Regions from separate parts of the Bacillus paramycoides genome, predicted to be linked through region 1. Evidence: riboswitches for the same ligand, from Rfam matches in the RefSeq annotation. Region 1 holds a riboswitch; each other region holds the start of a gene.
What was found. Region 1 has a riboswitch for S-adenosylmethionine ahead of AAG068_RS01065 (ABC transporter permease). Riboswitches for the same ligand answer to the same signal wherever they lie in the genome.

Region 1 (4,246 bases):
TGTTCTTGGAGCAATTAGTGTATTCATGTTAATATCAGCTACTTTCGTATTACGTGAAACATTACCTCCTGAAGAGAGAGAAACAGGTGGATTGTCAGGGACGTTGGCGACGTACGGAAAACTATTAAAGGATCGTCTGTTTATGGGATATGCATTGTCTCAAGGGCTAGTAACGGCGGCAATGTTTGCATACATTTCGGGCTCACCATTTGTGCTACAGAACATATACGGAGCATCACCACAGCAATTTAGTTTATTCTTTGCAATCAACGGTATTGGTATTATTATTGCTAGTCAGGTAACGGGTCGTTTAGCAGGGAAAGTGAATGAGAAGACATTATTTGTTGCTGGTATTATTATCGCAGCTATTGGTGGTTTATCTTTACTACTGACAATCTTACTAGGAATAGGTTTAATTGGTGTTTTATGCTCGTTATTCCTTGTCGTATCAAGTGTCGGGGTTGTATCAACAACTGGGTTCTCGTTAGCGATGAGAAATCAGAAACAAGCCGCAGGAACAGCGTCGGCCTTATTAGGATTATTACAGTTCATTTCAGGAGCGCTTGTTGCACCGTTAGTGGGTATTGGCGGAAGCAACACCGCATTACCGATGGGTGTTGTAATAGCTCTTTGTGAAATGGGTGCTGTGTTATGTTATTTGTTTATGGCCAGAAGAAGTGAAAAGCAGTTTGAACTGCAACAAAGACAAAATTTAGAGGCTTAACTTATAAAAAAGAGCTGATTCAAATATTTTTGAATCAGCTCTTTTTTCATTTCTTTGAAATAACTCATACAGCTTTGTAAGGTGATGCAAAAGTTATTTGCATAAAGTGACGATACTGTGACAAAAATGTAGGCATGTATATTAAGGTAGCGTCTTAAGTGTAAAAAGTAGGATGTTCTCGGTATAATAACAAGTGGAGATAAAAGAAACTATAATGAGTAGTAGCTGTAGATAAAAGGAGAAGAAGAGATGAAGAAGGTTTTGGGTATTGCTGTAATGGGAAGTATGATCCTTCTAGCAGGATGTAATGGAAATAAAGATACGAAAGAACCGAAAGAAAAGGTAGAGCAATCTACTGAGCAAACAGAAGAGATGAAAGAATACCGTGCAGTACATGAAAAATACGATATGAAAATGAATAAAGAAATTAATAAAGCACTACAGTTATTTGAAGTGGCAAAAGAAAAGGGCGGTAAGGAAATAACGAATGCTACATATAAAGAAGATGTGCAAAAGGTAACGACTAGCATGTTAGAAGATATTGATAATATACGTAAAGAAATTCGTGTTCCAAAGTCGAAAGAGCAAGAACATGAGGTATACGCTGGTTTCTTGAATGAATCGGAACAAGCAATGAAAAAATTACAGAAGTTAGCTAAAGAAGAAGACTCATCATTGATTCGTGATATAGAAATTAACTTTGCAACAGCATCGACATACTATAAACGTTTTCAAGCAGAAACGAAAAAATAACCTTGCGTACGCGCAAGGTTATTTTTTCTTCTTACCATCTCCGTCTTCATCCTCAGATACTAATACATTCTGTTCTTCGTGAAATGCAGAGATTTTTTGTCCGGTAATATTATCGAATGGAGTATAAAAAGAAGTGATACGTTTCTTTTTAATAAAGAGTTTATAGAAGCCGATGATGACAAGTATAACGATTGTTAATGGTAATCCTATAGTAGCAAGAAGTAAGGGATCCATTTTATAACTCCTTTAATACAATTTCTTTTTATTATAAGTGAAAGATTGTAATTTCAATAACTAATATAACAGAAAACTGATTTTTCTAAATATATCCAATTTGATTGACTTTTCATTTTTTCAGAATTATAATTCGAAATATACAATTTGAACCAAATAATAATATAGCAATTTACTTATCCAGAGAGGTAGAGGGACTGGCCCTATGACACCTCAGCAGCGGGTTCTGTAACAGGAACACCGTGCTAATTCCAGCAAGCAAGTCTTGAAAGATAAGTGATGGGCCTTCGTTTATTAAGCCTTGATCTTATTTTTTAAGATCAAGGCTTTTTGTGTTTTAAGAAGAGGAAAGGGAGTAATGGGAAAGATACGTTAATAAAACAAAGTAAATTTATGAGTTTAGGAGGTTATTGGAGTGTATGTTGTTAAAAAACTATCAGTTATGGTGTTTACACTATGGATTATTACAACAGTAACATTTTTGATTATGCACATTATTCCGGGGGATCCATTTTCATCGGATGCAAAGATCTTTCCGGCGGAAGTTGTGCAGAACATGAGGGCAAAGTATCACCTTGATGAACCGCTATGGAATCAATATGTTGCTTATTTAGACGGCGTAGTTCATTTTGATTTTGGTGAATCTGTTCAATCGACGGGGCAAGGTGTATCAGAAATTATAACGACAGGATTTGGTCCATCAGCAATCATCGGCTTACAAGCACTTGTTATTTCATTGTTAGTCGGAATTGCAGCGGGTACATTTGCTGCTCTCTATCACGGGAGAGTAATTGATTATAGTGTGAGTTTACTTGCGATTCTCGGCATATCTATTCCAAGTTTTATTTTAGCACCATTATTTATACAAGTATTTGCTATACAATTTGAACTTTTACCAGTAGCGTCTTGGGGCACATTTGAACATACGGTATTACCGTCATTCGCATTAGCATTAGGGCCAATCGCGGTTATTACAAGATTTGTTCGCTCTAATATGATTGAAGTTTTGCAGAGTGATTATATTAAGCTAGCGAGAGCGAAAGGTATACCAATTAAGAAGATTATTATAAGGCATGCTCTTCGAAATGCAATTGTTCCAGTACTAACGTTTGTTGGACCGTTAATGGCTGGGCTTTTAACAGGAACTTTCATTATTGAAAAGATCTTTGCGATTCCCGGTCTCGGAAAATATTTTGTAGATAGTATTTTTAACCGAGATTATCCAGTAATTATGGGAACAACAATTTTCTATAGTGCATTATTAATTTCTTGTATTTTCATTACAGATATTATTCACCGTATTGTTGATCCGCGTATTCGTTCTATTACGTAAGGAGGGGGGCATTTAAATGGGAGCTTATGAAATCAATAAACAGCTATTAACGAATGAAGAGAAAAAAGAATTAACGATAAATAAAGAGCAGCAAACGATTAGCCGAAAAAAAGAAGTGTTTCGTAAGTTTGTATCAAATCCGATCGCAGTTCTAGGAGCGTTGACATTATTACTCATTATTATTTTCTCTCTTATCGGTGAAAGTTTAACCCCTTTTACCGCGAGTGAACAAGTAAAAGAGGCGACAAATTTACCTCCTAGTAGTGAGCATTGGTTCGGAACAGATGATTTAGGTCGGGATATTTGGGCACGTACTTGGGCTGGTGGGAAAATTTCATTAGTAGTTGGATTAATAGCGGCTGTTCTTGATATAGGACTTGGTGTACTGATTGGGGGATTTAGTGGATATGTGAGAGGGCGTAATCGCCTTGGAACGTTAATTGATGAGTGGATTGTACGAGGGATTGAAGTATTATACGGTATTCCATATTTATTAATTGTTATTTTACTACTAATCATTATGAAACCAGGACTTTTTACAATTATTATTGCTCTTGCATTAACAGGGTGGATTGGTATGGCACGTCTCGTTAGGGCGCAAGTCTTATCTTTAAAGCAAAGAGAATTTGTTATTGCAGCAGAGCGATTGGGTACATCGCATATGAAGATTATATACGGACATATCATTCCGAACTTAACAGGCATTATTATCGTAAATTTATCATTTACAATTCCCGCAGCTATTTTCTCAGAATCATTTTTAAGTTTTATCGGACTCGGGGTACAATCACCAGCAGCGAGCTGGGGGACGATGACGAATGATGCGCTCGGGACACTATTAAGTGGGGAATGGTGGCAACTTTTCTTCCCATCGCTGATGATTGCGCTCATTATGTTCGCATTTAATGCAATTGGTGATGGTTTGCAAGATGCAATTGATCCAAAAATCGTCAAACGGAATCGAAAGGAGAAAAGACATGGGACAGCTCTTATCTTTAGAAAACGTAACATTGGCCGTTGAAAAAGAGAATAGTAAGCAAGCAATTGTGAAGCATGTTTCCTTTTCTATTAACGAAGGTGAAATCGTTGCACTTGTAGGAGAAAGTGGTTCAGGAAAAAGTGTTACAGCACAATCTATTGTCGGATTAAATCAAGAATCTATTCACATCGATGACGGGAGCATCTCTTTCCACTCTCAAGGA
Region 2 (4,246 bases), 700 kb from region 1:
TTATTGTAGAAGGTAAATCAGATAGAAGAAAGATTGAATCTATTATTCGTGAACCGGTGGAAATTGTTTGTACAAATGGTACAATTGGTTTGTCGAAAATGGATGAGCTCATTGATCAGTTTTTTGATAAGGAAGTGTATGTACTTGTGGATGCTGATGATGCTGGAGAAAAGTTAAGGAAACAATTTCGAAAAGAATTTCCGCAAGCAGAGCATATTTATATTGATCGCTCGTACCGAGAAGTGGCAACTGCGCCATCTTCACACTTAGCAAATGTACTATGGGGAGCTGACATTGACGTTTATACAGAATATTTACGGTAAGGAATGATAGAAGTGATTGACTGGACAGGAGCCGAAGCAACAGCCCTAATAGAGACTGAAGAAAAAACAGTGTTATATGTATATACTCCAATGTGTGGAACATGCCAATTAGCAAAAAAAATGTTAACTGTCGTTGAGATGACAATTGAAGACTTGAAAATTGGAATGTTAGATTTAAATTATGCTCCGCATTTAGCGAAAGAGTATGGGATCGAAAGTGTGCCGTGTTTACTTGTTTTTGAAAATGGGACACTCATGAAGAAGATATATGCATTTCATTCGGTTGAATATTTATATACGGAATTAAAGTAGGCGGCAAAGTTTTTGCCGCCTCGACATATTTCTTGGGAAATATGTCGAGATGCAGGGTGGTTACAGTATTTGTCGAGCGAAAGTAACAGGATTGCTCTTTAGTAAGAGGGAATGGTATGTGTAATAGAAAGTGATATGAAGGATGTGATTTAAGGTGAAATTATATTCTTTGCTGCAATCATTTGTAAATTACGCTAATGGTCAATATCATTTAGAGCCGCTTTTAAGACAAGGAGAAAAAACTGTTAATTTCCGCTTTGGAGATGAAAGTTATTCGTTACAAATTTCAAGAGATTATATAGAACTGCTACATGAGGAAATAGGGACGGAGCAAATTGTTTGTGTAGATGAAGAAGATGTAAAACAATTGGTAAACGGCAATGTACGATTGCAAATGTTAATGAACGATGGACGTGTACAATATTCGGGAACATATCGAACGATGCTATTAGTCGAATCGATGTTTCACATATGTAAACCGATGTCAGTAGGGGCTTAAAATTCTGAAGGTTCATTTTTTACGAAAATTTCTGTTGACATGGTGTGTGGATATTGATACAATTCAATTCATAAAATATAGACAATTTCATAAATTACAAATCAGACGAAAATGTAATCTGATTTCTCTTATCAAGAGAGGTGGAGGGACTGTGCCCTGTGAAGCCCGGCAACCGTCAACTTATGTTGAAATGGTGCCAATTCCTGCAAAGCAAATGCTTTGAGAGATGAGAGAGAGGGATAATGCTGTTATATACGCACATAAACCTTTCTGCTTCTCTAAAGCAGAAAGGTTTTTTTATTGTTTGAATGTGGAGGACATTCAAATAATAAAAGTAGTGATACCGGTGGACTACACGCATTAAACATAAAAAATTGCGGAGTCGACCCAAAATCTAGCTTCAGCGGCTAGAACAGTCGGTCGTTTCATCCCTTCCTATGAGGCAAAAAGCGCCTCTACGTCAGGGATTCGGGCGTCCTCTTGTTCTAAACGAGCCGCTTACGCTTTTTATTAAAAAAAGGGGTGATACACCATGATTCTATTAGAGAATGTAAAGAAAATATATAAAGCAAAAAGCGGTGATGTCACTGCTGTAGATAACGCCAATTTAAAAATAGACAAAGGTGAAATCTTTGGTGTTATCGGATATAGTGGCGCTGGGAAAAGTTCTTTAATCAGATTGTTCAATCAGTTGGAGAAACCAACTTCTGGCCAAATTACAATTGCAAATCGTGTGATTTCAGCAATTACAGGAAGTGAACTTCGTAAGGCAAGGCAAGAAATCGGAATGATTTTTCAGCATTTCAACTTACTTTGGTCACGAACTGTACGCGAAAATATCGAGTTCCCGCTTGAAATTGCAGGTGTTGACAAGGCGAAGAGAAGAAAACGCGTGGATGAGTTAATTCATCTTGTTGGATTAGAAGGAAGAGGAGATGCGTATCCATCTCAGCTGAGCGGAGGACAAAAGCAACGTGTTGGTATTGCGAGAGCGTTAGCTAACAATCCGCAAGTACTTTTATGTGATGAAGCAACGTCAGCTCTTGATCCAGAAACGACAGATCAAATTTTAGATTTATTATTAGATATTAATAAGCGTCTCGGTTTAACAATTGTACTCATTACACATGAGATGCACGTGATTCGAAAGATTTGTAATCGAGTGGCGGTAATGGAAAAAGGAAAGATTGTAGAAACGGGTCCAGTACTTGATGTATTCCGTAATCCACAGCAAGATATTACAAAACGATTTGTAAAGCAATTAACAGATTCTGAAGATACAAATGAAACGATTGAAAGTTTAATTGAAAAATATCCAGATGGTAAAGTAGTTCGTTTGCAGTTTATCGGTGAAGCTGTAGAAAGACCAGTACTTCAAAGATTAATGCAACGCAGTGATATAGAAGTTAGCATTTTGCAAGGAAATATCGCACAAACGAATGACGGTTCTTACGGTAGTTTAGTTGTTCATTTAAATGGTGAGGAAACAGCGATTCAGCAAGCAATAGAGGGAATACATCAAGATCAAGTAGAGCTGGAGGTGATTGCACATGGATAAGTTACTCACAAATGTTGATTGGAATCAAATGTTAGAAGCAACTGGTGAAACGTTATATATGACGGCAATCGCTGCTCTTGCCACATTTGTTTTAGGACTAATTTTAGGATTGTTACTCTTTATGACAGCGAAAGATAATTTATGGGAAAACAAGACGGTTAACACAGCGATTGGAGCGTTCGTAAATATATTCCGTTCGATACCGTTTATTATTTTAATCATTTTATTAATCCCATTCACAAAGATCTTGCTTGGAACAATTCTTGGAGCAAGTGCAGCGTTGCCAGCTTTAATTATTGGAGCGGCACCATTTTACGCAAGAATGGTTGAAATTGCACTTCGTGAAATTGATAAAGGTGTAATCGAAGCTTCAAAAGCAATGGGAGCAAAAACAAGCACAATTATTTTGAAAGTGTTAATTCCAGAATCGTTACCGGCATTAGTATCTGGTATTACGGTTACGACAATTGCTTTAGTAGGCTATACAGCAATGGCGGGAGTTGTTGGTGCTGGTGGTCTTGGAACACTTGCATATTTAGAAGGATTCCAACGAGGAAATAACGATGTAACAATCGTTGCGACAATTTGTGTATTACTAGTTGTATTTTTCATTCAGTGGATTGGTGATCGTGTAACGGTTCGAATAGATAAACGATAATAAAAAACGGGAGGATGTTACAAATGAAAAAATTATTACTTACAGCACTTATTTCAACTTCAATTTTTGGGTTAGCTGCTTGTGGCGGGAAAGATAAAGATGAAAAGAAATTAGTTGTGGGGGCTTCTAACGTACCGCACGCTGAAATTTTAGAAAAGGCAAAGCCGTTACTTGAGAAAAAAGGAATTGAATTAGAAGTGAAAAAGTTCCAAGATTACGTGTTGCCAAATAAATCGTTAGCGGATAAGGATCTAGATGCAAACTACTTCCAGCATATTCCGTATTTAGAAAAAGAAATTAAAGATAAAAAATATGATTTTGAAATAGCGGGGAAAATTCATATTGAACCAATTGGTGTATACTCTCAAAAATATAAGAGCTTAAAAGAACTTCCAGACGGGGCGACAATTATTATGAGTAATTCCGTTACTGACCATGGACGTGGTTTAGCAATTTTACAAAAAGAAGGCATTTTAAAAATTAAAGACGGAGTAGATCCAGTTAGTGCAACTCCAAAAGATATTGCAGATAATCCGAAAAACTTAAAGTTCAAAACGGATATTGAGCCTGGTTTGTTACCACAGGTGTATAACAATAAAGAAGGCGACGCTGTTTTAATTAACTCAAACTATGCAATTGATGCGAAATTAAACCCAGAAAAAGATGCAATTGCAATTGAAGGTGATGATTCTCCATATGCAAACGTAGTAGTGGTTCGTAAAGGTGATAAAGATAAAAAGGCGATTAAAGAGCTAGTAGAAGTATTGCATTCAAAAGAAATTCAAGACTTTATTACTAAAGAATATAAAGGTGCTGTACTTCCGATAAGTGAATAAATAGAAGGAAAGGACTGGTAATTTTCCAGTTCTTTTTTCTTTATATAAATAAGAAGAAAG
Region 3 (4,246 bases), 220 kb from region 1:
TGAGTATACAACAAATATAATTAGGCAAAATTTAGATAAGGTAGAAGATTTATGGAACTGGAATCGTAAAGTATTTAATCCAGCCGAAGAAGAGATTGCTGGCGAGGATCTAGTCGGTGTATTACTCGTTTATGAAAATAGCGAGACATATATGTATAACGTAATGAATAGCAGTCAAGTTTTTCATAAATATAAAACGAATGCAACTTACTTCCAAGTAGGATGCGGAATTTATGCTGGCTTGTGTAGTTTGCTGTTCGATAACTTTAAACAAGGTGCTTATTATGTAGAGGAATTATTATTAAATACAGAAAGTAAGTATGGAGAATATTTGAATTTATATATGAATGATTTTGTAGTTGGTGGAAATGACTTTACGGATGGATTGCTGCATGATCGGGTAAGGTGGATATAAGTTGTGATGAAAAGGAAGGGGAAATCTCCTTCCTTTTAGCGTTATAAGGTTACATATTGCCCCGAAAGCAAGTTCATGTTTATCCCGCTATTTGCCGGGCAGTAAGACCGCCACTTCAAAATTCAGCGGAAGCGAAGAAGTTAGATGGAGGAACTGCCCGTAAAAGCCCGATTGGTGAGGGCTAATAATCAGTGGGGGATGGACAAAAACCCCCCTGATTAAAGTTTCACTTTATATGAACAACTTTAAATGCTAGATATATGAGGAAAGAGGAGCTTTAAAAGGATTTACACAAATACAAAAAGAAAGAAGTCCTGCCGATAAGATATTATGTTATAAGAAAGTGAAAGAAATAACGGGAATTATGAATGATGTAATATACGGGAACTCCTTTTATATGTTGTACAGCTTGTGGAAAGTTATGCAGCACAATATAGAGTGAAATTTCAATTGCAAGTAGATGGGAGTAGGAACGAAAGTGGAAATTTCTTTACCGACAGTATAATGTGCTAGAAGAAAATATTTTTCAGAAAAGTGTTCTTGTTGTGTAAATATAAACATTTTATAAAATGTTTCAAGAAGGGTTTTTTTTATAAAATACTTCGTTTATAATGGAGGAAAATATCGACATGAGATTTGTTATTCATGTAACGGTTCGGTAGTGTTAGAAAAAGAAGGGGTGCACGCGCATCCTTTTTTCTATGCAGATATTATGAAAGAGGTGGTATGATGGAATTAACATTAAATTCGACTGTATGCTTACACACGATTCAATTTCGAAAAGAGCAAAAGAATTATATTGTAAAAGATACAATTACAGGAGAAAAATATGAAATGCCGCCACTTTGGATTGATGCATTGGCAATGATGCGTGACGGTTTTTTATTAGGGGAAATTGAGGAGAAATTAAAAGAAGAGTATCCCGACGAAGAAATAAATATGTTAGCATTTACGAGGCAACTGTTAGAGCTAGAGCTTGTCGGAATGGTAGATGGGGAAGAAATAGCTTGTACAAAGAAGAAAGAGAAAGATTATTTAGCTTGGTTACGTCCTCGTGTTGAGCAATTCTTTCTTAGTTTAAATAAAAAAAATAGAAGCAAAGGTCAATGATGATCTTTGCTTTTTTGTATAGTTTGTTTAAAAAATTACAGCGAATGCTCTTGCGAAAGCACCGTCGCTATTTTTAATTTTTAAAGGTGCTGCTGAGAAAAAGAAACGTTTCGTGTGAATGGCATCTAAGTTTGTTAAGTTTTCGATTAAATAAATATTATTCCCAAGTAGTATGTGATGAATTGGCGATGTTTCTGTCGTTACCTCATCAGGAGAGATGAAATCTAAACCGACAGATTTTACTTTTAATTGAACGAGTTCTTCAGCTAATTCTTCAGAAAGATAAAAAGCTTCTTTCTCATATGCTTCTGTATTCCATTTAGTAGATAGATTGGAATGGAAAATGACAATATCACCTTCTTTTATGTCAGCGTTGTGTAATACTTCTTTAGGTAGTTTTCGTTCTTGTACATGAGTTACATCGATAAGAACAGCTTCACCTACAAATTGATCTAGGGGCAATTGATCAATAGTCGTTGCGCCTGAAATGAAATGAGCAGGAGCATCACAATGCGTACCAACATGAACGACAGAATGAAAATCTGTAACTTGATAGCCTGTCTCTTCAACACTTGTAATGGCTTCTAAATTGATTTTTGGTGTTCCAGGAAATTGAGACATATTGTTTTCAAATGTTTGCGATAGGTCAATTACTTTCACTTTAAATACCCCCAATATATGTTTTGAAATATAAAAAACTCACCTTTCATAGTCAAGAAAGATGAGTTTTGCACACAATAGTTACGTTTTATCTTTCAAAATGCAATGCATTTTGCAGGAATTAGCACCTATTCAGTTTGTATAAACTGAGGTTGCTGGGCTTCAAAGGGCCGGTCCCTCTGCCTCTCTTGATAAAGGTATATTCAATTTAAAGTTCGGAATTTTCGTGATAACAAAATTGTAATTCATTTCCTTTTTCTGCGCAACACAAAATAGGTATTCACCTAAATAAAGTTGCTCGCATATTGTAGCTTATGTAAATAGAATGCTGCGAAGGAGTGAGTGCAGTGACAGGGAATGTATTGAATTATTATGCTGGTGGAAATACAGCTAGAGGATTTCATAATTTATACGAAGAGAATTTAAAAGGACTAAACAGATTATTTATTTTAAAGGGTGGACCTGGAACGGGAAAATCTTCTTTAATTAAGGCAATAGGTCGTGAATGGGTTGAAAAGGGATATGATATTGAATTTTTACACTGTTCTTCTGATAATAAATCGGTTGATGGTGTCATTATCCCGAAGTTAAAAGTAGGAATTGTTGATGGAACATCACCGCATGTTATTGAGCCGAAAATGCCAGGAGTTGTCGAGGAGTATATCAATTTAGGTGTTGCTTGGGATTCAGATAAATTAAGAAAGCAGAAGGTGGAAATTGAAAGATTTGTTTCAGAAGCAAGCAAAGCTTTTCAAGCTGCTTACGCTCGTTTTAACGAGGCATTAGTTATACATGATGAGTGGGAGAAAATATATATTGATAATATTAATTTTGATAAAGCAAATGAACTAACAGATCAGCTCATTCAGAAATTATTTACAGATAAAGTTGGGAAACAATCGCTTGTGAAACATCGCTTTTTAGGGGCAGCTACACCGAAAGGTGCAGTTGATTTTGTTCCTAATTTAACAGAGGGATTATCACATCGTTATTTTATAAAAGGACGCCCTGGCTCTGGAAAATCAACAATGCTCAAAAAATTAGCTAAGGCAGCAGAAGAAAAAGGATTTGAAGTTGAAGTATATCATTGTGGATTTGATCCAAAGAGTCTTGATATGGTGATCGTAAGAGAATTAGGATTTGCAATTTTTGATAGCACTGCGCCACATGAGTATTTTCCGAGCCGCGAAGGTGATGAAATTATAGATATGTATGCCTTGATCGTGACACCAGGGACAGATGAAAAATATGCGACAGAAATTCGTGATGTGTCGATTCAATATAAAGCAAAAATGAATGAAGCGATGTCTTTCTTAGCAAAGGCAAAATCAGTTCGTGATAAATTGGAACGAATTTATATTGCTGCTATGGATTTTTCAAAAGTAGATGTATATAAAGAGGAGATTCAAAAAGAGTTTGAACGAATTGCGGTTAGTGTAACAGAAAAGAACAAGTAAAAATAAGAGGTTTTGACAAGCTGTCGGGAATTTTCTGACAGCTATTTTAGTATGGAGTAAACTTAGTAGTATATTTGTCGAATTTCCAAGGAAATAATCAAAAAATGGAGAGGGTATGAAATGAGAGAAAAAATTAAGTTAGAGTTAGACAGAATTGAAAAAGAGAATGATGTGAAAATTTTATTTGCAGTAGAATCAGGGAGTCGTGCTTGGGGATTTCCATCGAAAGACAGTGATTATGATGTTAGATTCGTTTATATACATCCGGTAGAATGGTATTTATCAATTCATGATAAACGAGATGTAATTGAATACCCGATTAGTGATGATTTAGATATAAGCGGATGGGATATTAAAAAGGCATTACAGCTATTCGCAAAGTCAAATCCAGCTTTACTCGAGTGGATTCGATCACCAATTTTTTATTCGAAAAGCTCTAATTTTCCAGAACAACTTCAACAAATGAGTGAAAAGGATTTTGACCCAAAAGCAACGATATATCATTACTTACATATGGCATCAAAAAATTATCGGGAATTTTTGCAAGGTGAGAATGTAAAGTTGAAAAAGTACTTCTACGTATTACGTCCTATTTTAGCTTGTA

Region 2: it holds a riboswitch for S-adenosylmethionine, as region 1 does, so the genes downstream of both, AAG068_RS24990 (methionine ABC transporter ATP-binding protein) here and AAG068_RS01065 (ABC transporter permease) in region 1, are expected to answer to the same signal.
Region 3: it holds a riboswitch for S-adenosylmethionine, as region 1 does, so the genes downstream of both, AAG068_RS02135 (cyclase family protein) here and AAG068_RS01065 (ABC transporter permease) in region 1, are expected to answer to the same signal.

What each region holds. Positions count from the first base shown of each region.
Region 1 covers NZ_CP152427.1:182,029-186,274, forward strand. The annotation lists gene AAG068_RS01050 (multidrug effflux MFS transporter) at 1-724, shown strand, start outside; gene AAG068_RS01055 (hypothetical protein) at 974-1,477, shown strand; gene AAG068_RS01060 (DUF3951 domain-containing protein) at 1,496-1,711, opposite strand; SAM riboswitch class I at 1,885-1,990, shown strand; gene AAG068_RS01065 (ABC transporter permease) at 2,127-3,044, shown strand; gene AAG068_RS01070 (ABC transporter permease) at 3,061-4,065, shown strand; gene AAG068_RS01075 (ABC transporter ATP-binding protein) at 4,022-4,246, shown strand, end outside.
Region 2 covers NZ_CP152427.1:4,777,936-4,782,181, reverse strand. The annotation lists gene AAG068_RS25005 (toprim domain-containing protein) at 1-323, shown strand, start outside; gene AAG068_RS25000 (thioredoxin family protein) at 327-635, shown strand; gene AAG068_RS24995 (hypothetical protein) at 790-1,134, shown strand; SAM riboswitch class I at 1,260-1,367, shown strand; gene AAG068_RS24990 (methionine ABC transporter ATP-binding protein) at 1,667-2,692, shown strand; gene AAG068_RS24985 (methionine ABC transporter permease) at 2,685-3,350, shown strand; gene metQ (methionine ABC transporter substrate-binding lipoprotein MetQ) at 3,374-4,186, shown strand.
Region 3 covers NZ_CP152427.1:397,199-401,444, forward strand. The annotation lists gene AAG068_RS02115 (S-adenosylmethionine decarboxylase related protein) at 1-415, shown strand, start outside; gene AAG068_RS02120 (hypothetical protein) at 472-600, shown strand; partial or broken gene AAG068_RS02125 (ATP-binding protein) at 690-883, shown strand; gene AAG068_RS02130 (hypothetical protein) at 1,145-1,525, shown strand; gene AAG068_RS02135 (cyclase family protein) at 1,553-2,185, opposite strand; SAM riboswitch class I at 2,271-2,383, opposite strand; gene AAG068_RS02140 (PRK06851 family protein) at 2,533-3,642, shown strand; gene AAG068_RS02145 (nucleotidyltransferase domain-containing protein) at 3,763-4,246, shown strand, end outside.